DNA from 3 places in the Salinispirillum marinum genome. Region 2 is predicted to be linked to each of the others. Evidence: predicted binding sites of a transcription regulator. Region 2 holds the regulator's gene; each other region holds the start of a gene.
What was found. Region 2 encodes PhoB, which activates phosphate uptake and scavenging genes when phosphate is short. Its sites were predicted from a motif close to TGTCATANNNNTGTCANA; they were not measured.

Region 1: the regulator PhoB is predicted to act here: its motif matches at 5,214-5,231, upstream of ACFOSD_RS15585 (choice-of-anchor I family protein).
Region 3: the regulator PhoB is predicted to act here: its motif matches at 734-751, upstream of ACFOSD_RS13915 (PhoX family protein).

The regions. Positions count from the first base shown of each region.
Region 1 is NZ_JBHSAL010000008.1:71,896-80,093, forward strand. It holds gene nadB (L-aspartate oxidase) at 1-714, opposite strand, end outside; gene ACFOSD_RS15555 (SoxR reducing system RseC family protein) at 838-1,278, shown strand; gene bamD (outer membrane protein assembly factor BamD) at 1,296-2,111, opposite strand; gene rluD (23S rRNA pseudouridine(1911/1915/1917) synthase RluD) at 2,180-3,142, shown strand; gene pgeF (peptidoglycan editing factor PgeF) at 3,129-3,872, shown strand; gene ACFOSD_RS15575 (DUF6326 family protein) at 3,987-4,415, opposite strand; gene ACFOSD_RS15580 (START domain-containing protein) at 4,442-5,059, opposite strand; gene ACFOSD_RS15585 (choice-of-anchor I family protein) at 5,294-7,165, shown strand; gene ACFOSD_RS15590 (CaiB/BaiF CoA transferase family protein) at 7,174-8,198, opposite strand, start outside.
Region 2 is NZ_JBHSAL010000001.1:1,161,043-1,169,240, forward strand. It holds gene ACFOSD_RS05425 (S1/P1 nuclease) at 1-545, shown strand, start outside; gene ACFOSD_RS05430 (hypothetical protein) at 542-1,351, shown strand; gene ACFOSD_RS05435 (response regulator) at 1,457-2,392, shown strand; gene phoR (phosphate regulon sensor histidine kinase PhoR) at 2,389-3,702, opposite strand; gene phoB (phosphate regulon transcriptional regulator PhoB) at 3,699-4,400, opposite strand; gene ubiA (4-hydroxybenzoate octaprenyltransferase) at 4,510-5,388, opposite strand; gene ACFOSD_RS05455 (chorismate--pyruvate lyase family protein) at 5,385-5,897, opposite strand; gene ACFOSD_RS05460 (HU family DNA-binding protein) at 6,159-6,431, shown strand; gene ACFOSD_RS05465 (hypothetical protein) at 6,560-6,991, shown strand; gene recG (ATP-dependent DNA helicase RecG) at 6,993-8,198, shown strand, end outside.
Region 3 is NZ_JBHSAL010000005.1:98,304-106,501, reverse strand. It holds gene ACFOSD_RS13920 (hypothetical protein) at 1-634, shown strand, start outside; gene ACFOSD_RS13915 (PhoX family protein) at 840-2,693, shown strand; gene ACFOSD_RS13910 (alpha/beta fold hydrolase) at 2,728-3,492, opposite strand; gene ACFOSD_RS13905 (ion channel) at 3,623-4,075, shown strand; gene ACFOSD_RS13900 (LysR family transcriptional regulator ArgP) at 4,082-4,951, opposite strand; gene ACFOSD_RS13895 (LysE/ArgO family amino acid transporter) at 5,057-5,662, shown strand; gene ACFOSD_RS13890 (2Fe-2S iron-sulfur cluster-binding protein) at 5,667-5,936, shown strand; gene ACFOSD_RS13885 (hypothetical protein) at 5,933-6,163, opposite strand; gene ACFOSD_RS13880 (LysR substrate-binding domain-containing protein) at 6,203-7,114, opposite strand; gene ACFOSD_RS13875 (pirin family protein) at 7,225-8,055, shown strand.

The DNA of each region.
Region 1 (8,198 bases), on a different contig from region 2:
CTGGTTAAATTCCATGTTCGCCAACCGGCATCCGGCCCGCCACGCCATGGCGATGCCATCACCGGTAGAACCATCGGGGTTGCTGGTGTACAGGTATACTTTGCTGGCTCCACCCGTGGCCAGCGCAACATGGCCCGCTTGGCAGGTTACGACATGATCAGCGGTTTGATCGTAAAGATAGGCCCCCACACAACGATTGTTTTCTTTCAAGCCGAGCTTTTCAGTGGTAATCAGGTCAACGGCGGTGTGATGTTCCAACAAGGTAACATGCGCGCAGCGTTGTACTTGTTGCGTTAAGGTGGCGGTAATGGCATAGCCGGTGGCATCTGCCGCATGCACAATGCGCCGACGGCGGTGGCCACCTTCTTTGGTAAGGTGCAAGCCGAGTTCCGTAGCAGCATCTGGGGTGAAGGGGACGCCTTGGTCTACCAGCCAACGAATGGCGTCGTTGCTATTCTCTACGGTGAAACGCACTGCGTCTGGATGGCACAGCCCGGCACCGGCGATGGCGGTATCCTGTATGTGGTCGTCAACGGAATCCCCGGTTTCCAGTACGGCAGCAACGCCACCCTGCGCCCATTCGGTGCTGCCGCCGCCTAAATTACCTTTACTCACCAGCGCAATACGCAGATGATCGGGCAAACTGAGCGCCAAGGTCAACCCAGCCGCGCCGGTCCCAATAATAAGTACATCAAATTCTAGGGTGGCCGCCATGCCGTATCCTATGTTGTGTTCGGGGCGGTAAGTATAGCCATAGAAAAAGCGGCTGTAATTGGCGAAAATAACCTAATTGGTCATAAAACATTGATCAAACAGACAGTAAGGCAGTTCGATTATATGATGGAAGAACAAGCAACCGTCGTCGCCGTTGAAGAGGGTCGTGTGTGGGTAGAAACCATCCGCAGTAGCGCCTGTCAGACATGCTCGGCTCGGGCGGGTTGCGGGCAATCGCTGATGGGTAAAGTCATCAGCAACGATACCCAAGCGCAGAAAAATTATTTGTCCATCCCAACAGAGCGCATCTTGCTGGCGGGGCAGGCGGTATTGATTGGTATTCCGGAACGAGCCTTCCTGGTCGGTTCTTTTTGGTTGTATCTTGTGCCGCTGCTTACTTTGTTGATCGGAGCGCTCGTGTTCGATGCCCTGTGGGGAAATGACAGCATGGCCTTTTTGGGGGCTATCGTCGGCTTAGCCGCTGGTGCTTTGGTGGTGCGGCTGCGCACGCAGAGCTGGCAATCCCAGCCCGAGTGGCAACCGAAAATACTGCGGGTTCTTTAATAATGTTGTCTTGTTGGCTAGCCAACAAGGCCAAGTGTCGCCCAGAAATACCATGGGCGGCGAAAGCGGAAGTCGGCGACTAATTCACCATCACGTACCAGCGTGGAGTCCGGGTAGTGCTCGCTAAGTAGAGCAACTAGGGTTGCTGCTTTCTCGGGTTCGTTGGCCATTTCGTAGCTGCGCGCCGCTAGGGCTAAACCCGCTTCCTGTGCCGGTTCGCCACCAAAATTTTGAAATAAACGGTCAAGTCGCGTCAGCGCAGACTCCGGGCGTTCTACTTGATAGTAGTACGTCGCCACGTTGAGATGATGTTCAGCCAACCGGCTGCGCGATATCTGCATCAGTCCCTTCGCTGCCGGGGCATGCTGACTGTCGGGATAAAGCGTGAGAAATTCGCGTAACTCGGAGAATGTGCGCTCGTAGCCGCTGACGTCACGGTCCACCGGATTACGGGTGCTTAATAGACCTGCCGTGCGTTCCGCCATGCCAAAGTTAATCAACCCGCGCAAATAGTAGACATAGTCCACCTCCGGGTGCGCCGGTTGTAAGCGGATGAACCGATTTGCCCGGCGCAGCGCCACATCGAATTGCCGGTCGCTGTAGGTTGCATAAATAAGGTCGAGTTGAACCTGTGTTGCATAGGCGCCGAACGGAAAACGACTCTCCATCGCCTCTAATTGTTCAATGGCCTGAAAGTAGCGTTCATCGTCAAGCATCACCTTGGCGCGTTCGTAACTGTCGGCTTCGGTGGTGATGCGAATAGGGTTATTGCTGCAACCCACAAGGGCGACGGACAGCAAGACAACCAGCGTGATCGAAAATCGTTGGAACATGTTTTTCCCTGAATACCCGAAATCAAATACAATGGGCGTCATTAAACCACAATACGGCTGCAACACCCATGCAAGAATTGATTGAAATGGACGCCCAAGTACCGATCACGATGGGCGGCCAACGCGTTGACCAGATAGCGGCCCAACTGTTTCCCGAGTACTCGCGGTCTCGCCTGCAAAACTGGTTGAAATCCGGCCAAATGCTGGTGGACGACAAGCCCGCCAAGCCCAAAGACAAACTCGTCGGTGGTGAATGGTTGCGCGTTGAAGCCGAGTTGGAAGTATTCAGCGAATGGCGCGCCGAGCCAGTGGATTTTCCCATTCATTACGAAGATGAATCCATCATCGTGATCAATAAACCGGCTGGGCTTACCGTTCACCCTGGTGCAGGCACACCGAATGGCACCTTGTTGAATGGTTTGTTGCATTACGATCCTAGTCTTGCCAGCGTACCGCGCGCTGGAATTGTGCACCGGCTCGATAAAGACACCACGGGTTTGATGGTGGTGGCGCGTACCATTGAAGCCCAAACCGCACTGGTACGCGACCTGCAAGATCGGGAAATATCACGCGAATATGAGGCAATCTGCAAAGGTGTGATGACCGGCGGCGGCACCGTGGATGAACCCATAGGTCGGCACGGCACGCAGCGCACAAAGATGGCGGTGCGGCCTATGGGCAAGCCTGCGACTACCCACTATCGCGTGTTGCAGAAGTTCGCCAACCACACCCATGTACGATTGAAGCTTGAGTCGGGCCGAACGCACCAGATTCGCGTGCACATGGATCATATTCACTACCCGTTGGTGGGGGACCCGGTGTATGGTGGCCAATTTTCCTTCCCTCGGGATATATCCGACCGGCTGAAAACTACCCTGCAATCGTTCAAACGTCAGGCTTTGCATGCCAAAGCGTTGGGCTTGTTTCATCCGGAAACCGGCGAGTGGATGGAGTGGGAGATTGATCTGCCTGCTGACATGCATAGCTTGCTGACGGTCATGGCTACGGAGTCTCCTAATGACGATTATTGAAGGTATTTTACGACCCGATTGGCATGACTTGCCGGACGGTGTGAATGCAGTTACCACAACGCGGCTGGGTGGCAGCAGTGAAGCTCCCTACAGTAGCTTTAATCTGGCTCATCATGTCGGCGATGATCTGCCCGCTGTACAGCGCAATAGAGCCCGCTTGGCGGATATATTGGCATTGCCGGCTGTGCCGCAATGGCTCAGTCAGGTGCATGGTATTCAGGTAATGCGGTTTTTGGAGCCGGAGGACGCCACCTTACAGGCCGATGCTGCTTATACGAACAAGCCGGGCGTGCCCTTAGCCATCATGACCGCCGATTGTTTGCCCGTGTTGATCGCCTCAAAAGATGGGGAAGAATTGGGTGCGGCACACGCGGGCTGGCGTGGTTTGTGTGACGGTGTCATTGAAGCGTTGGCCGGGCATTTTCGGGCTCGACCGGATGAATTGACGGCATGGCTTGGGCCGGCGATTGGCCCGCAAGCCTTTGAGGTCGGTGCGGAAGTCCGTGCCGCATTTATGGCGGCTGACCCCAAGGCAGAATTGTGCTTTGTAGAGCGCTCGAATGGTAAATACCTGGCCGACATCTATGCTTTGGCGAGACAGCGCCTGACCCGCCTCGGTATTCACTCGGTCAGCGGGGGCGAATATTGCACCGTGACGGATAAAGAGCGCTTCTTCTCTTACCGCCGCGACGGCAAGACGGGCCGGATGGCAACGCTGATTTGGCGTTGAGCGCAGAATAACAGCCTCGCACAGAGGGCTACGCTCCTGCGCCGAACGGTACCCTTAGGAGGCTGACCGAACCCTCCGCTTTTAAGGGGACGCCTGATGCGTCCTCGGCGCATTCTAGTGCTTGCCAACGCGCCAACGGACGGCATATACGACTATGCTTACGGTAAGTACCACTTCCACCGCACCAAAGAACAGGTAATACAACCAGTCCTCTCCGATCACATTACCGACATTTACCAGTGTGTACAGCGCGCCTAGGCCAATCTGGCTGCGGCGATTAGCGGTGTAGGACAGCACCAAGCTCAACACAATCATAAGCGATGGTAGAGTCATCAATACGGCGGCCAGCATGAGGCTGGTTTGCGAGGCCACTATGGGGCCCATGTACCCGTCGATCATCTCGTTCAGATGGCCGGGTACATAGAGCGACAATACATCGGCGTACAAATACAGCATCAGCAAAGTTGTCCACAGTGTAGCAAGCACGATCCTTGGGTTCACCGGACGATCTTGGTCGGAACGTGATGTGTTTGGACTGTTCATAGTATTTTTTCCTCGTTTCTTTGTGCTTATTGTTCGAGTAGACGACGCATGTTGACCAATGTATCGATCGGCATATCAACGATCGCGGAATTCACAACAGCAGCAGGAAAACCGCCCGGATCGAAACTGTTCTGATAGATGACAGTAACCTGCTCATTTCCATTGGGTATAAAACGCCATTGACCTTGATATCGCACCGCACGGGTACAGCAACCGTCGTATTGGCTGGAGTCTGGGATATCGGAGAAGACGATGACAACCTCTCCAGTGTCCGGATAGGTTGTCACGTGGTTGGTGAACAAATAGTCCCGATTCTTCAAGGGCCAGGGTGTTTTTAACTGCTGATACAGCGTGAATTCGTTGGCGGATGGTTGGTCAACCAGGAAGGACAGCGCGCAGGTAGGAACCCATTGGCTGCATGCTTCCGCGTCCATATACAATGACAGCAGTTCCTCCGTGGTGGTAGAAAGCGTGGTATATCCATAAAACTCCTTGATGGGCGACAGCTCGGTTTGGCGTAGATACACCGTGATATCGTCTTTTTCTTTTTCCAGTTCCCAACTGCTGTCACTGGGTGGTACCGCAAAAACAGGTTGGCTGAGGATAAGGGCTAGGCTGATGAGGCTGACTATCGTTTTTTGCATAATGGATACCTTATGAAAATACTTAACATGTGTAGACAGCATCGTATAAGGATCGGCGTATCGGGCTTAGATACCAAAGTACTGTTTTGCAGGGGTGTTTTCGATTGAGGCAAAACAAATATGCACAGTCTGAACGTCAGCGTTGTCACCTTACTGTCGTGAATGTGTCATAGCACGTTCATCAAAGGTGCCTAGGGTACTGGGTGGTTTTCAATCACTCCCTATAGGTGCTACATGAATAAGAATCGTATGAATTGGTCACGCAATGTCTTGGCGGTTGGTGTTGCCTCGGCGGTATTGTCGGGTTGTGCGGCATTAACGCCATCATCGTCCGATGATGCCTTGTCGCTATCGTTCGTTGGGCGCTACAGTACCGGCGTTTTTGGTGAAAGTGCGGCTGAAATTACCGCCTATGATGCCGCAACCCAACGTGCCTTTGTGGTCAATGCCCAAGCGGGCAATCTCACGGTTCTTGATCTGTCTAACCCGGCAAACCCGACCTTGATTGATACGTTAACGGTCAGTCAAGTTGCACCCAATGCCGTGGTAAACAGCGTTGCGGCGCAAGATGGCTGGGTTGCCGTCGCGGTAGAGTCGTCACCGAAAACGGCCGCAGGATATATGGCTTTATTTGATGCCGCCACCTTGACCTTGCAGGGATATGTGCGGGTAGGCGCGCAGCCTGACATGGTAACCTTTACGCCGGATGGTCAATACGTGTTGACCGCAAATGAAGGTGAGCCGAGCGATGATTATCAGGTAGACCCTGAAGGCTCGATCAGCATTGTGGACATCAGCAACCCGCAAAATATGACTGTGCGTACTGCAGGTTTTGTGGCTTTTAATGCGCGTCGCGATGAATTGCGTGCCGCGGGTGTGCGTATTTTCGGGCCACGTGCCACCGTCGCGCAGGACTTGGAACCGGAATACATCACGGTCAGCACCGACAGCCGCACGGCATGGGTCGCGCTGCAAGAAAATAACGCGCTGGCGAAAGTGGATATTGCGCGTGGCGTGGTCACGGATGTGTTGCCACTAGGCTTTAAAGATCATGGTCAAGCGGGTAACGGCTTGGACGTCAGTGATGACGACAATGGCATCAACATACAAGTATGGCCCGGTGTGATGGGCACTTACCACCCCGATGCCATCACCAGCTACCAACATAATGGTCGCCAGTATGTTGTGACGGCAAACGAAGGTGATGCTCGAGCGTGGGGCGAAGACAACGACGCCTATTGGGGGCCGGAAGAGGCAAGCGATTCGGCTTATGGCGGCAATTTAAGCCAGGGATTTGTGGAAGAAATCCGAGTGAAGCATTTGGTGCACAACAGTGGTTTTGCCCGTCGTTTAGGCGATGACATGCCGCCACACTTGATGTCGTTAGCCAATGGTGCCTTGTTGAACCCAGAAGTATTTGGTTATTGTGGTGCAACCGCAGGCGATGCTGGTGGATGTCGTGAAGATGATCAGTTAGGCCGCTTAAACGTGACCTGGACGCAAGGCTATCGTACCGATGAACGTGGCTTTCCTGTTCTGTTCAACGCCGACGGCGAGCAAGATCCGTTTGGCGATCGTTTGATGTATGACCAACTGTTTGCCTACGGTACGCGTTCCGTGGCCATCTGGTCAGCCGACGGTGAATTGGTGTGGGATTCTGGTGACATGATCGAGCAGTATCTGGCCAGTGACGAATGTCGTTTGGGCGAAGCGCGCAATCAACCCTGTGCGGAATTCTTCAACAGCAACCACGACGAAGGGGATGCTTTTGAAAGTCGTTCAGACAACAAAGGCCCGGAGCCAGAAGCTGTGGCTGTGGCGGAACTGAACGACCGCATGTATGCCTTCTTGGGTCTTGAGCGTATGGGCGGTGTTATGGTGTTTGATATAACGAACCCGCAAGCCCCAGCGATTGTCGATTATCTCAATACCCGTAACCTGTGGGCGGAAGATCCGGAAGCGAATTTGGCTACCGTAGGCGACTTGGGTATTGAAGACATCAAAGTGATTCCAGTCAATCAGTCACCAACCGGGGAAACGCTGCTACTCACCGGACATGAAGTCAGCGGTACGGTGTCGGTGTATCGCGTTAACCTGACGCAATAAGATTTATGTCAAATCACGCCATCGTCCCGTAATCGGACGATGGCGTTGTCGTCTAGCGCCAATACCTCACGCAGCACGTCCTCCGTGTGTTGCCCCAACACTGGCGGTGCGCTGTCGGCGTTCATCGCTACGCCGTCGAAGCGAATCGGGTTGCTGACCAGTTTTACCTCACCAGCGGAAGCATGTTGGCGGTTAATCGCCATGTCACGATATTGTACGTGAGGGTCGGCGAACACCCGGTCCAACGTATTGATCGGGCCACATGGCACACCTTCGACTTCGAGCTTGACCAGCCATTCGTCCGTGCTGAATTGGGTAAGTAGAGGCTCCAGTAGTGGAATTAGAATGTGACGATTGGCTACCCGCAAGGCGTTGGTGGAGAAGCGTTCATCCGTGGCAAGTTCCGGCGCTCCTGCTGCGGTGCAGAAGCGCTGGTATTGGGTGTCGTTGCCCACGGCGAGGATAAGGTGGCCGTCTCGGGTGGCGAAGGCTTGGTAGGGTACAATGTTCGGATGTGCATTGCCCAAGCGTTGAGGAACCTGTCCTGAGGTGAGGTAGTTCAATGCTTGATTGGCGAGTACGCCAACCTGCACATCCAGCAACCCTAGGTCAATGTGGGTGCCAGTCCCGGTGGTTTGCCGTTGCCAGAGTGCAGCAGTAATGGCATTACTGGCGTACATGCCGGTAAAAATATCTGTCAGCGCGACACCGACTTTAACGGGGCCGCCGCCGGGCATGTCGTCCGGTTGGCCGGTAAGGCTCATTAGGCCGCCCATGCCTTGAATCATGAAGTCGTAACCGGCACGCTGGGCATAGGGGCCGTCCTGGCCGAAGCCGGTAATCGAACAATACACCAGCCGTGGGTTGACGCTTTTCAAGCTGTCGTAGTCGAGGCCATATTTTTTCAAGCCACCGACTTTAAAATTCTCGATCAACACATCGCTTTTCAGCACCAGTTCACGAATCAGGCGTTGTCCGGCAGGCTGCGCCATATCGATGGTGACGGACTGTTTACCGCGGTTGGCCGACAAAA
Region 2 (8,198 bases):
ACCCCGCGAAACACTGTCCTCAAGCTATGTGCAGTGTCGGTGCGGTGTTAGCCGCCGAACGCGCCTTGATCACCCCCAGTTTACCACGCGCCCAGCGCATGGAAGCCTTACGTGCTCTGATGCACTATATGGGTGACCTACACGACCCGATGAACGCGGGTTACCGGACAGACAGCAGCGGTCGAGACATCATGCTGATGGGGCCGGACCTGCGTAGGGTTTCTCTCTACGCCATTTGGCAATCTCTTTTATTTGATTATTTGCGCGGTCGACCGTTTGAAATTGCCAACGCGTGGGGACGCGAATTGACCGAACAGCAAGTGAACGAATGGTCACAGGGCAATCCGCAGGCGTGGATCTGGGAGACGCATGAGGTGGCCCGGAATACCGCCTATGCTACTGTGGGGGCGGCCGACGGCTGGAATGCCGTGTATCGGGTGGCGGTGCTACCCACTTTTGAAGAGCAAATACAGCGCGCCGCCGTGCGTTTGGCGCAGCGCTTGAATGCGGTATCGGCCGAGTTGGCAGCACAAGGTGCGCTGTGACCACTGGCAGCACCAAGCTGTATCTGATCGGCCCAGCTACCCTATTAGGCCATGTAAAACGTGGAACCTTGCCGTTGCAGACGGCACACCAGCTGGGTAATCCCTGGTTGGTGCAAGAGCCCACAGCACACAAACAAAACGCGCTAAGCCAAGACCAGTGGTTGGGGCTGTTACAACAACGGTATCAAGCCATTCCTGAGCATTTACGGGGCGCGGTGGACTTTGCGTACTTTGCGCAGCAAATGGAAGCCAAACGACCGGCATTGGAAGCCGAGTTTCATGCCCAAGGTGGTCAGCGTGACAATGCAGAACGGCTTGATCTGGCGCGCCATCAAGCCTTGGTCGCCCTCACCTTCACCGAAGCGGTACAAAACCCCTTGGCGTGGTACAGTTGGGGCGATCATCATGCTGGCATTGCCCTCGAAGTGAACCCGCAACATGCGGGTTTCCAAAGTTCACCTGGGCTACCACGCTTGTTGCGTCATGTGCACTATGTGCAACGGCGTACCTTAAAGAGCACGGAGCAAAAACCCTTTCCGGGTTGGTTTGAAGCGCCCGGCGAGATGTCTGCATTGCGTGAATGGCGATTGGTGCTACCCTTAACGCAAGCTAAAAAAGAACCATTAGGGCCGGTTTTCCCACTCCAGCGGGGCATGATCACAGGGTTTCATTTGGGTTGTTTGGCCACCGCGGCTGTTCGAAAAGACATCGATAAATTGATCAAATTGGATCAGCGCTATCGTGGCCTGAAGGTTTCTCAACTGACGCCGGATCAACAGCAATTTAGCTTACATGGCATGACGTAATGGCAAAAGCCAAGGTAGAATGCCAAGACATGATGAATACTCCGATGGCCCGCCGTCCAGCCGATACGGTGCTGCCACAATCGATATCGATACAGGAAGAAAGGTATGGCGATTAAGATTTTGGTTGTTGACGATGCGAGCTTTATCAGGGATCTCATTCGCCGTACGGTGCGCAACCAGTTACCGGAAGTCGAAGTGGAAGAGGCCATCAACGGTAAGCGGGCGCAAACCCTGTTAAATAAGGGCCGTTTCGATTTAATCCTGTGCGACTGGGAAATGCCCGAAATCAACGGCTTGCAGTTGTTGCAATGGTTACGCTCTAACGAGCGCGATGAAGGGGTGGCACCGGCGCCCTTTATCATGGTGACCAGCCGAGGGGACAAAAGCCATGTCGTAAAAGCGGTTGAAGCCGGGGTGACGGATTATGTGGGTAAGCCCTTCACCAGTGAACAGCTGCTGCGGAAAGTATTGAAAGCCTTGAGCCGTGAGCACAAAGAAGAATTGCAGCGCATGCTGGGTAACCGCAATGCCGGGCCGGATAAAGCCGCAGGCATGCACCGCTCGGGGGCAGAGGCGTTATTGGCCGGTGCGGGCACGGGAGCTACCGCCAAACCGGCGGCCGCTAGCGCAACAGCACCGACCAAAGTGCAAGACCCATTGGTGGCACAAGCGGCCGCTGCATCAGCACCAACAGGGCCGAAAGTAGAAAAGGTGCAAGCCAGCCGCTTAAAAGTGAACATCACGGCCGACATCCGCTTGGCGGACACCACGCTCAGCGGTCACCTGGAAGACATTAATTTAAACAATGCACTGGTACGATTACCGCGTACGCCACGCCTGCCGAAACTGTTTGAACAGGCAGTATTCGATATCGCCTTGAACAGTGATGGCGCAGTGGCAAGGCTCAACGGCTTTGTTTATTCCTTGCAAGCTGCCAACGCACACTTTGATTGCGACGAGTTTTTGCTGAACTTCAAGCTAACCGATGAAGACCCGGAAAAATTTGCTGATTTATCGAAATTGATTGCACGAATTCGTTAGTCGTCGGCCGACTCGCTGGCGTCTGTCTGTAACAGGTTGGCGGGAAAGCAACAGGTAAAGGTGCTGCCCCGTCGCAATTGACTGTCAATGTCCAAGCGCGCGCCATGGTGCATCAATACATGCTTCACAATCGCCAAGCCCAAACCGGTGCCGCCGGTGGAAGACGACCGGCTAATGTCGACCCGGTAAAAGCGTTCGGTTAAACGCGGTAAGTGCTTTTGGTCGATGCCCACACCGTTGTCAGTAACGGATAGATAACCACCTTGCGCATCGTGACGCCAGCGCACCACAATTTCACCATCGGCCGGGGTATAGTTCACCGCATTGTAAATCAGGTTTGAGAAGGCCGAGCGCAATTCATTTTCAACGCCGAGTAGCGCTACCGGGCTATCCAAATGCAGTTCGAACCGATGCCCTTTTTCGCTGGCTAGGGCACGTGCGTCCGTCAAAATGCTGTTGAGTAATACGTTCATATCGACCGGTTTAGCATCGACCGGCTTATCAATGGAATCCAAACGGGTGAGCAGTAAAAGGTCGTTGACCAAATTCGCCATGCGTTTGGTTTGTGCCAGCATCAAATCAACCCCTTTGCGTAACCGTTCCGGCAGGGCATCACTGAGGTCGGCAAAGGTTTCTAAATAGCCTTGCAGTACGGTCAAAGGCGTCCGCAGTTCATGTGATGCATTGGCCACGAAATCCTGCCGCATTTGTTCCAGCTGCCGTAAGCGGGAAATGTCTCGCACCATCAACAAGCGGTTGCCCGCCGCATGTCGGTTGTTGGTGAACTGCAGGAAACTGCCGGTGCGGGGGTTGGTCCAGACAAACTCGACATAATCTCGATTGCGGTCAAAAAATTCGACAAAGGCGGGGTCCCGCACCAAGTTTGTGAGCATTTGTCCTTCATCACCGGGCCGCAGATTCAGCATGACGGCCGCTGCCTCGTTCCACCACTGCATTTCTCCATTGGGCTTAATAATCACTAAGCCGTCGGACAGGCTTTCCACCGTGCGCTGTACGCGCTGTAAGCTGTTTTGTAATTTTCGTAATTCACTGCGGTGGTTGCGACGAAAATGCCACAGGGAGTCCAGTAGCTTCCCCCACTCGCCTTTAGCGCGCGGTGGTTCACTGTCGTCAAACGATTGTAGCCACGTCAGGGTGCGTTGCATTTGGTAGTGCGACCAGATCAACTGCAAGGCTAAGGCGAGTGCCAAAAGCCATGGTGTCCAGCCCAGTAGCCAGCCGAGAAGGCCGATCAGGCCATAAAACAACAACGCTTTGCGGAGCCCTGCACTGCGTGGCATATTCATCATTCAGACTGCTCAACCTTTTCCGAGAAGCGATAGCCAGTACCACGCACGGTTTGCACCATTTGGCTATGCTCTTCGCCCAGTGCTTTTCGCAATCGGCGAATGTGCACATCCACCGTGCGTTCATCCACATACACGTTACCGCCCCACACCTGATCAAGCAATTGCGAACGCGTATAAGCGCGTTCGGCGTGGGTCATGAAGAATTGCAAAAGACGAAACTCTGTAGGCCCCATGTCGAGGTTGTGACCATGTGAGGTCACCCGGTGGCTACCGGGGTCCAGCCGCAGGCCGCGCAATTCGATCGGGCTGTCGACGCCTATCGGGGTGGTCCGACGCAACACCGCCTTTAAGCGGGCCACCAACTCGCGTGGTGAGAAGGGTTTGGTGATGTAGTCGTCCGCACCCGCTTCCAAGCCTTGAATTTTATGATCTTCCTCACCTTTTGCGGTGAGCATGATGATGGGAATCTCACCGGTGAGTGCGTCTTTCTTGAGGCGACGGGCTAGTTCAATGCCGCTGGTGTTAGGCAGCATCCAGTCCAGCAGGATTAAATCCGGCTTCTGGTCGACCACCATGGAATGTGCACTCAATGCATCTTCCGCTTCAAGGCAATGATACCCCGCCATTTCGAGCGCTGCCGCGATCATCTCACGGATGGGGGCTTCATCATCCACCACCAAAATGGTTCTACCTGACATTCTTGACCTCGCCTATGTAGCTGGTTCATTCGTAGATGACCATTACACTGCGGAATTATGTCAGAAATATGACCGTTTTCATGAGAGTGTCAACAAAAGGGTGGTTTTATCACCATAAATGCTTGAGCGCGCGGTCCAAAACAAGGCCAACGAAGATCACCAAGCCCACCCAGTGATTGTGCAAAAATGCCCAGAAACAGGCCGCCCGATCACGGTCACGAATGCGTAGGTGTTGCCACGCAAACAAGGCGGCTGCGGCAGCTAGACCTAAGTAATACAGTGCGCCACTGTCGCTCAGGCGACCCACCAGTATCATGCCGAACAAGAACAAGGCTTGTAATACGCCGACCATTAAGCGGTCTGCATCGCCAAAAAGAATGGCGGTCGATCGAATACCAATTTTCAGATCATCTTCACGGTCCACCATGGCGTACAGGGTGTCATACGCTACGATCCACAGTACGTTGCTGGCGAAGATCAGCCAGGCCAGTGCACTGACAGCCTCACCTTGCGCCGTAAAGGCCATCGGAACCGACCAGGAAAAGGCCATGCCGAGAAACACTTGCGGCAAATGCGTGTAGCGCTTCATAAAAGGGTATAACGCTGCCAAACCCACGGCACCGAAGGACCAGAGTACGGTCGTCCCGTTGGTGGTCAACACCAGCAAAAAGGCTAAGAAGGTGAGTCCTGCCGCCACGCCAAGCGCTTCCCGGCTGCTGATTTGCCCGGTCGCCAACGGGCGGTGCTGGGTGCGCTCAACGTGACCATCCAAGTTGCGGTCAGCGTAGTCGTTAATGATGCATCCGGCGCTCCGCATCAACACCACACCCAAGATGAACACCACCAACACGTGCAGCGGCGGTACGCCATCGGCGGCGAACCAGAGCGCCCAAAGGGTTTGCCATAGCAGCAAATAGATACCAATCGGTCGATTCAGACGACTGAGGGTGATGTAGAGCGATAGACGTTCGCGCAAGTCATTCATCATGATTCGTGGTTTTCCGGCAACGCAAAAAAATCGGGTAAGAACACCTCAATTAAGATGATCTCATGCGGGCCCATAGTAAACCAACTGCGCCGCGCCAAGCCATGCGTCAAACGCGCGTAGTCCATGCGCAAGCGTCTAAGGTTAGGTTGTTGGAACAGAAATGCACCTAGGGGTCGACGCCCCAAGCGCTGTAACCGTCGGATCAGCGCCCTTTGGTGCACGGGTACCAGTGTGGTGGCTTGTACCCAAGGCTTGCCTCGTCCATGCAGCACCACATCCCGGCACCAATAAAGCCCTTGCGCATGATGGGTGGGGTTAGGCTGCCCGGGGTGCGTCCATCGCCGTTGTTGCGCCAGAAGTTCAACCGCAAAATGACCTTGGCTGTGTGCCACCAGTTTTTCGGTGAGTGACCCGGCATCGGTTAACCAGGCACGTTCTTCCGCCGCCATGGGCAGCCGTTTAGACCAGCGTTGTTGGGAAATGGATGCGTGTAAAGAATGGCTGGGCATGGCGTCCTAACAAAAACTGTGGCTCCGTTGGCGCCGCAGTTTACTGGTGTGACAGGGAAAAGGCCATGCCTGCTGGTGCGCGGCTCAGAGCGCTCAGCCTGCACATTTTTCGTCTAAAGCGTCGCAAAATGAGCAAATTCCGCAGGAATGCACGCTTTCCCCCTTGACGGCGCGCCACTGAGGCGTCAAGAATGGACACCGAACCGGATCGTGCGATCTGGAACACCATTTAAAAAGACAATAATCAGAGGAATGTCCTGTATGCGTAAACCGGAACTGTCTGCTGCCATCGCGGAGCGCGCTGAGCTGACCAAAGACAAAGCAAACGATGTCCTGAATGTGATTCTGGATGAAATTACCAACGCGGTAGCGAAAGGCGATGCGGTAACTCTGGTGGGCTTTGGCACATTCCAGAAGAAAGACCGCAGTGCTCGTACGGGTAAAAACCCACAAACAGGTGCCGCGATTCAAATTCCTGCCAGCAGCACCGTGGGCTTCAAGCCTGGTAAAGCGTTGAAAGATTCGGTTAACTGATTCAACGAGCTGTAATCCCGCCTTTGCGGTAGGGTCGACAGGGGCGTCAGCTTGACGCGACAGCTCCTGTCGACGACGCAACACCAATCCCTCAGAATTCGATGTGCGCTTTTGGAGTTACCCCACGGATGCGTTATGTGTTTGCCTGCTTGCTTTGGTTCAGTGCCCTGCACACGCTGGCTGATAACTATGTTTACGTTGGCATCAATGATGCGGCCTTTACCGAGGACATCTATTACGGTTTCGGTTGGGGCGGCCCTGAGCTATACAACGAATTAGAGTGGGGCACCAATCGCGGGCAAGAGCAACTGGCCTTCTACGGTAAATACGATATTCCCTTATGGCGCGATTATGTGCATGCGTTACTGGGTTTCGGTGCGGTCAATTTTTGGGAGGAAGGTGATGGCTTTTGGGCCCGTCTGACCCCGGATGTGGCCGTGATCAAAGGTGGCCTTGGGGTGCGCATTTTAGGGCCTACCTACGTTGAAGGTGTAGTGGAAAACAGCTATTTTGGTCCCGAACGGGCGCGCTACAATCTACAATTGAGATGGAAATTCTAACATGGCCGGCGCCGGTGATGCGGCACTTGCCCTGACACAACTTTCGGGTGTTGGTCCCAGTGTGCAGGAAAAATTGCATCGCCTAGGGATTCCGGACCTGCCTGCCTTACTGTTTCACCTTCCCCTGCGTTACGAAGACCGTACCCGCCTTTGCCCTTTGGGTGAGCTGCGCCCCGGCCAACGCGCCCTGATTCGCGGCACCGTCAGCCGGGCGAGTGTGCAATTTGGCCGTCGTCGTTCACTCTTGGTTAAGGTACGAGACGACGCCGGAGAAGTGGGCCTGCGTCTATTTTATTTCAATAAAGCACAGCAAGCCGCCTTGCAGCCGGGCGTTGCGATACAGGTGTTTGGCGAAGCGCGGCGCGGCGCGACAGGCTTGGAGTTGTATCACCCGGAGTATGTTGTTGCGGCGGAACTCAATGCGTTGCCCGCGCCAGATGGGCAACTCACGCCGGTCTACCCGACGACGGATGGTTTAACCCAGCGCACCTGGCGAAAATTGATCGATCAGGCGTTGCAATGGCTTGCCCGGCGCGGGCAATTACCGGATTTGGTACCAGAGCCGTTGCGCCAGCGCTGGCAGTTGCCGGATTTAGGTGCCGCGTTGAGTTTTTTGCATCACCCGCCGGTGGGGACAGACCCCGACGCCTTAAAAAGCGGTGAGCACCCCTGTGTTGCGCGCTTGGTGGTGGAAGAGTTGTTGGCCCACCATTTGGGGCTACGACAAATTCGGGCCCGTTTGCGCTCGGAACAAGCACCGGATTTTCACCCGCAGGGTACTCTCGTCAAAGACCTCTTGCAGCGCCTGCCCTTTCCTTTGACCGGCGCGCAACGACGTGTGCTGCAAGAAATCGATCGTGACCTCGCCCGTCCCGTGCCGATGTTGCGTTTGGTTCAAGGTGACGTCGGTTCCGGCAAAACACTGGTTGCCATGATGGCCATGGCCCGTGTGATGGCTCAAGGCTGGCAGACGGCCTTATTGGCCCCCACGGAATTGTTGGCCGAACAACATGGCCGCACCCTGGCGCAATGGTTAGAGCCCTTAGGGGTATCGGTGGTGGTGTTGCTGGGTAAGTTAACCAAAAAGCAACGTGCTCCTATTTTGGCGGCCATTGCTGAGGGCACAGCGCTGTGCGTCGTCGGCACCCATGCCCTGTTTCAGGATGACGTCGACTATGCGCGACTGGGTTTAGTCGTGGTGGACGAA
Region 3 (8,198 bases), on a different contig from region 2:
AGGCCTGAAAGTACAAGCTGAAGGTAACGATGTAGCCGATTTCGGTTTCGCTGCCGCTGTACACCAAGACTTGGGCGTAGCTCAAGTTTGGGCTGACTTCCAATACCGTGAGCCTGATGGCGGCAACTCTGATGTAGACGCAATCACTGGTTTAGGTGTGGCAGTTGAAGCTTCTCCAATTGATGCTTTGACCATTGAAGGTGCATTCCGTAATAACTCGGGCGCAGACGATTCAGCTTGGGCTGCTAAAGCCACATTCGCTGTGTCAGATACTATCTCTGTATACGGTCAAGTAGCTTCTATCAGTACTGAAAACGAGCGTATGGCTGTTCGTGCAGGTGGTTCTGCTGCATTTGCTCCGATTACTGTTGAAGGCTGGTTTGCTACTGACTTGACTGAAGATGCGGAAGACACTCGTGTATTCGGTAAAGTGAGCTATGCTGAAGGCGCTATCGGTGCTTACGGCGAAGCCAAAATGGGCTTAGGCGAAGGCCAAGGCTTGGAAGCTGAAGTTGGTGGTTCTTACACCACTGAGTCTGGCGTTAAATATGGTGCTGAATACGCCATGGGCGACGTAGCTGATGAAGATTCAGAAGCTAGCAAAGCAACTGTATATGCTGAATACAGCTTCTAATCTGACCCTTAAAGGTTAATTGAAGTTAAAAAGCCGGCATTAGCCGGCTTTTTTGTGTCTGTCATCTTCTGGACGTTGCGTTAACGTTCACATCTCAACTGTCGTCAAATTGCCATAAAATCGTCGTCATTTTGTCAACTTGCCCCTAGAAAATCTCTCCTGCGTTTTTGAGTAAATGCTCAATCCAAACTTCAGGGGAAATAACATGGTTGATGATAATAATAAGCCGGTTGAATTTGACCGTTTAATTGATTCTGCGGTCAGTCGTCGCAGTCTGTTGAAAATGGGTGGTGCAGTGGGTGCGACAGCCTTCATGGGTGGCGTATCCGGCGTGGCCGCGGCGGTAAACCAAGCCACAACGTTAATGAGCTTTGACAATATACCCACCAGCACGGCAGACGACATCATGCTGCCGCCGGGTTACCGTTACGATGTGCTGATGTCATGGGGTGACCCGGTTTTGCGTGGTGCACCGGAATTCTCACGCAGCAACAATGCAGAAGCACAAGCTGGCCAGTTTGGTGACAACACAGATGGCATGGAGCTCTACCACCTGACCAACGCCGATGGGTCAATGGACCCCAACCGGGCCGTACTGGCCGTGAACAGCGAATACTACAATGATGAATACCTGTTTACGCACGGTGAAGCCGCGAAAACCGCAGATGATGTGCGGCGTGGGCTGTATGCGCACGGCGTCACCGTGGTGGAGCTGGAACGCAACCGTAACGGTGAATGGGCGTATAAAAAGTCCTCAAACTTGAACCGTCGCTTACACGGTTACAGTGAGTTTGAACTGACCGGGCCTGTTGCCGGTACAGAATATGTGAAAACGTCGGAAGATACTTCCGGTCGTCGCGTGCTTGGTACCTTGAATAACTGTGGTGCCAGCCGCACGCCATGGGGCACCTACTTAACTTGTGAAGAGAACTTCAACGGTTATTTTGGGGCGCCAGAAGGTACGACGTTCACCCCGGCACAGCAGCGCTATGGTTTAAGCACTGGTGGTTTCGGTTACCAGTGGTGGCCACATGAGCGCCGTTTCAATGTCGCGCAAGAGCCGAACGAAGCGAATCGGTTTGGTTGGATTGTGGAAATTGATCCGATGAACCCGAATTCAACGCCGAAAAAGCGTACGGCGTTAGGACGGTTCAAGCACGAAAACGCAGCAGTGACGATCAATAAAGATGGTCGTGCGGTAGTGTACATGGGTGACGACGAGCGCGCCGAGTTCATCTATAAGTTTGTGTCGCGTGATCTGTACGACGCCAACAATCCCTCACGCAATGCAGACCTGCTGGAACAGGGCACGCTCTATGCGGCACGGTTTAACGAAAATGGCAGCGGCGACTGGTTGGAACTGACGTTCGGTCGCAACGGTTTAACGCCCAGCAATGGTTTCCGAGATGAAGCCGATGTGTTGGTGCGGGCACGTGAGGCGGCGACCTTCGTGGGTGCAACCACAATGGACCGTCCGGAGTGGGTCACGGTGCACCCCTCAGCCCCTATGGTCTTGTGTGCCTTGACCAACAATAGCCGCCGTACAGCGGAAACGACGAATGGTCCGAACCCACGGGCAGAAAACCATTTTGGTCAAATTGTACGCTGGACGCCGCACAATGGTGATCATACTTCCGATCGTTTTGGGTGGGACCTGTACGCAGTGGCCGGTAACCCGACAACTCAAACGGGTCTGTATGCCGGCAGTGACAACATTACGGCGGAGAATATGTTCAACAGCCCGGATGGATTGGCGTTCGACCGTTTCGGTCGCTTGTGGATCCAAACCGATGGTAACTTCAGCAATGAAGGTCGTTATGCCGGTCAAGGCAACAACATGATGTTGTGTGGTGATCCGGTAACAGGCCATATCCGCCGTTTTATGGTGGGGCCGGTTGGCTGTGAAGTGACGGGTATTACGTTCAGTGACGACCATCGCGCCATGATGGTAGGGATCCAGCACCCAACGGGCGCTTGGCCGAATGCAGGTCGTGATGGTGTGCCGCGTTCATCGGTGATCACAATCTATCGTGAAGATGGCGGTGTTATTGGTGCCTAAAGCACTCGGGGAGGGCTCGTCCCTCCCCGGTTTTCTATACGGCTAAAATAAACTTTCTAATCCACTCCGCTACTAATTCCGGCTTTTCCGCGTGCAACCAGTGTCCGGTGCCGCCGACGATTCGACCTTTGGCATTGGGAAAAAGCCCCGTAATGGTGGGCTGGTCTTCTTTGCTGACGTAATCGGAAAGCTCCCCGACTAAAAACTGTGTTGGGCCGGTGTACTTCCCCGATTCAACCGGAAAATCCGCTAAATCTTCGTAGTGTCCATACAAAGCCTGCCAGTTGATCCGCCATTGGAAGCCCTGATCGGTGCGCTCCAGGTTTTTTAGGATAAACGTTCGTACATCCGTGGTTTGAATATGTTCTTGTAAGATCGCTTCAGCATCTTGTCGCGTTTGAGGTTTCGCTTCGACCACGGCGAGTAAACCGGCAAATACATCGCGGTGGCGTATGGGATATCGTTTCGGGGCAATATCCACCACCGTTAAACTGCTTACCCGTTCCGGGTGTTGTAGGGCAAAGGTCATCGCAATTTTGCCGCCCATGGAATGGCCAACAATATGCGCTTTGGGGAGATTAAGATCATCCATCAAGGCCGCAATATCAGCCGCCATGGTGGTATAGCGAATATCATTGTTATGCGGCGAGCGACCATGGTTGCGCATGTCGGGTAAGATCAAGCGGAAGTGGTCTTTCAAAATACGGCTGACGCCGCCCCAGTTCAGACCATCGCCGAACAGGCCGTGAATAATGATGACGGGTTCGCCATCGCCTTGGGTTCGGTAGTGCAGTTTCATGCAGTTTTCCATTGTGAACCATTAAGCATGCGCAGTAGGATACGTGATAGAACACACATAGGCTACGGTAGGCCTGCGCAATGCTTTTGTTGGCGTTGTCATAAATTGATGCTGTTGGAGAAGCCTGTTAGTGGAACCGGTCTATTTTTTAATTGCGCTCAGCACCTTGTTGTTTGTGGGTGTCATCGTCATTCTGCATTTTGAAGTGTTTGTGTGGTTTAGTCGTCAGATGGAGCGTCCAGGGTATCCTCCACGGGTTCGCATGGTATTGTTGATGTTTGGCATATTGGCGCTGCATGTGGTTGAAATCTGGCTCTTTGCTGCGCTGGTTTGGTTTTTATTACTGTTCGATGGTGCAGGTCAGATACACGCACACTACGCCGTCGGCTTTTTGGATACGGTTTATTTGTCGGCCGTTACCTACACGACCGTAGGCTATGGTGATATTTGGGCGGAAGGGCCTATTCGGTTTGTGCTCGGAACAGAAGCGTTGGTGGGTTTTGCGCTCATTACATGGTCAGCCTCCTTAACCTTTATTGAAATGCAGAAGCATTGGCTACCGAAACGATCGCCGATGGAGTAGTAGTGTTTAGGCTTCCGCCAACAATCGCTGTTTGGCGATCTTAATCACCTGTGTACGCAGGTTCAGCATGACATCACTTTCCGTTTGCCAATAGTGCCAGTAAAGCGGGGTAGATAGGGCATAACCGGGCACAACGTCGACCAACTCGCCACTGGCGAGCAAGTCACGGAATTGCAGTTCTGGAATCATCCCGTAGCCGAGGCCGACGCGAGTGGCCTCAACAAAGCCTTCCGATGAGGGGCAGTAATGTATGCGTTGGGGTGTTCCACCCACTACCGTCGCCAAAAATTCGTGCTGCAATGGGTCATCGCGGTTAAACACCAAACAGGGCGCATCCGGTAGCCGGGAAAGGTCCTTTAACCCATAGTTCGCAATAAACTCGGGCGAGGCTACGGCCCGGTAACGTAAATACCCCAAGAAGGCGACGCGACCGCCGTTTACCGGTTCGGCACTGGCGCATAAGCACGCCATCACCTCGCCTTGGCGCATCCGACGCAGCCCAACCGCCTGATCTTCCACTAACAGATCAAAAGAAACATTGGGATGGTCGGGTAAAACCAAGGCTTCGGGTAACCAGGTTGCCAGCGAGTCGGCGTTTACGGTTAAACGCACCGTGAGTTGATTGGGCGTGCTGGCAATGCCCAGTCCCGCCTCCAATAATCGTACCTGCTGCCAGTGGCTGTGCAAACGCTGGCCCATGGCTGTGGCCTTGGGCGGCGTAGTGCGCATCAAAACCGGTTGGCCGATCAGTGCTTCCAAGTGTTTTACGCGCTGGCTAACCGCCGATTGTGTGATAAACAGGTGACGCGCGGCGCGTTCAAAGCCGCCATGCTCGATCACCATGGCAAGGGCTTGCAGACCTCGATAATCAATCATTAGATACTCTTATGATGCAGAAGAATTATGTGTTGGATTAATGATACGCCACGCTGCTATCTTGCCCAAATGAAACTGTTGTCCAAATAAAGGTGAGGGATAGTTATGCTGTGGTCGCTGTTAACCGGCTTTGTGGTCACCATCGGCTTGATCGTAGCGATCGGTGCGCAAAATGCTTGGGTGTTGAGCCAGAGTATGCGTGGTGGACATCGCGGTGTTATCGCCATGGTGTGTATTTTGTGTGATGCAGGTTTGATTATTTTGGGCGTCTACGGAATTCATTGGGTGCAGGCGATTGTGCCTGACCTCGTGCCGGTGCTGACATGGCTTGGTGTGGCGTTGTTATTGTGGTTAGCGAGCCAGTCGGCGTGGCGAGCATGGCAGGGTACTTCAGGCTTGCAGGCAGATTTGGCGACGGGCTTGGGTGGGCGCTGGAAAACCGCTGGCACTGCGCTAGCTATTACACTACTGAATCCGCATGTGTATCTTGATACCGTGGTATTGATTGGCAGTATTGGTGCGCAACAGGCAGCGCCGCCGTGGTTTGTATTGGGGGCTTGTTTAGCGTCGTTTACGTGGTTTACCGCGCTCACCGGATTTGCTCCGAAACTGGCCAGTTATCTGCGTTCGCCAGCCCGTTGGCGGGCTTTTGATGCGGGCATGTCGGCATTGTTGGTTGTGGTGGCGGTTTCCTTAGTTTGGCACGGATAAATGTATGGTGACATTAACCATCGCGCAGCAAGCGTTCGAAATAGAGCCGGACAAAACGCTTTATGAAGCGTTGTTGGGACAGGGATTGGCGCTGCGCAAAGCCTGCATTAACGGCGCTTGCGGGGTGTGTCGGTACCGGTTGGTGGCGGGACATATCGATTACCGTGGCCGTACCCCCTATGGTTTAGACGAAGCAGCACGAAGAGAGGGGTTTATCTTGCCTTGCATCGCTTATCCGATCGGAGACGTTGGTTTAAGTGAGCTACGCCGTTAATGCAATGCGTTAAGCCACCCGCCTAGCAGCAGAGAGACGGCAAACAGGGGTAGGCTCCACGCATGAAATTCTTTCCACAGTCCGGGCTGGCGAGCCAGTCGCAGCGCAATCAGGTTCGCCAAGGAGCCCAACATAAAGCCTAAGCCGCCCACGCTCACTCCCCACGCCAGGGTGCGCCAATCGGACGTGAATTCAGCCAGCAATATATTGGCTGGTACGTTCGACATTGCTTGCGAGAGTAGCACCGAGCAGATGAATAGGGCATCTTAGGGCATGGACTGCATTTGAATGAGGTCAAGGTGTTGCATCATCCACTGGTGGGTTTTGTCGTTGTCGCCTTGTCGCCAACCGGCGACGATCTGAATGTCCGCCACATCCGGTTGTTCAACCAGTTCTTTGACGATCAGCTCACCCGCGAAAATTTCCTTTTGAATGCGATGTAAGGGCAGAAAGCCGATACCCAACCCCTGTTTCTGCGCGATGATCTTGGTTGCCATGTCCGGCACCATGATTTCGCGCTTGCGCTTGCGAATGCCGGCGGTCAATGGAGCGATTTGGCGAGCGGTGTCCTTCACAGTCACCACCGGGAAATCGGCCATGTCGTCTTCAGTAATCGCCCGATCAATGGCCGCTAAGGGATGGCTTCCCGCCACCGCCAGCACCATTTGCATTGAGCCAATGACGCGTGTCTGAATACCCGATGCGTTGGGCTTCGACAAATTCGGAGCTAAGACCAAATCCACCTGATGATTGATCAGTAACTCCCAAGTACCTGACAAGGTACCCTGTTGAATATGTATAGGCACCCAGGGGATATCCAGCTGCGCCTTACTGAGCAGCGGTACGACTTGACTGAAATCCAATACGTGATCAACCGCGAGGCTGTATTGGGTCGTCCAGCCTTCGGCAAGGCGTTGTGAACTGTGCGCCAAATTGTCGAGTGAAGTCAGAATATGGCGGCCTTCCTTCAGGATATGGCGCGCACTCTCCGTCCATTCGGCGCGGTGGCCGCTGCGGTCAAACAAGGTGATGTCGAGGTCTTTTTCGCACTTTTGCAATGTGTAGGTCAGGGCCGAAGGCACTTTGTGCAATTGCTCGGCTGCCGCCGCGAAGCTCCCATGTCGGTCAATGGCGTCGAGTGTTTTGATCAGGTCGATGGTAATCGGGTTGTGAGCCATGTTCGGCACTCATTCAAACTTTTTGAAATCATCCGCCAGATTATTCCGTTATTCAAGTGCCGATAGAGGGTCTACTCTAACCGCATCACTCAAATGAAGAGGTAATGATCATGACCACGAGAACTGTTGCCCGCTTGGCGAAAGGTATGCCGACTCAGGACGGCGCAGGCGTTAGCCTGTCACGCATTATCGGCAACCCGTACTTGCAGCGTTTGGATCCTTTCTTAATGCTGGATGAATTTAAGTCAGACGACCCGAACGACTATATTGCGGGCTTTCCATCGCACCCACACCGGGGCTTTGAAACCGTGACCTACCTGATCGAAGGCAGTGTGCGCCACCGTGACCACATGGGCAGCGAAGGCTATTTAGGGCCAGGCTCTATTCAATGGATGACGGCGGGGCGCGGCATTATTCATGAAGAAATGCCACAGCAGGAAAATGGCTTGCTGTGGGGCTTCCAGCTGTGGGTAAACCTGCCAGCGAAAGACAAAATGATCGACCCGCGCTATCAGGATATTCCGGCCAGCGATGTACCCGAAGTGGATGTGCCCGTGGGTAAAGTGCGTGTGTTGGCAGGTTCCTTGAAGGGTGTAACCGGGCCAGTCAGTGGCGTGGCTACTCAACCACGCTTCTTTGATGTGCGCTGGGAGCAAGCAGGTGAATTTGAGCACGACTTGCCCGCCGAGCATACCGGGTTTATCTACGCGTACAAGGGTGAGTTGAATGTAGCAGGTCAGGTCATTCGTGAAGGCGAAGTGGCGGTGTTGAGCGAGGGCGATTCAGTGAGCATCTCCGCGCAAGCTCACAGCGGTGCATTGTTGATCGCTGGCCAGCCGTTGAAAGAACCTATTGTGCAGTATGGTCCGTTCGTGATGAACACACCGCAGGAAATCGAACAAGCGATTCGAGACTATCAGTCCGGGCGATTGGTTTCGTAGCTTTCTACTTGCATGGGACACCATGGGCTTTCGGGGTGTGCCAATAGCGCTTCACGGCAGGCCGAAAGGCGCGCTTTATGGCACACACCCTACGCCCATTGCAGTTCAGTATCATGGTGTAATATGAAAGCGGACTGACTGAT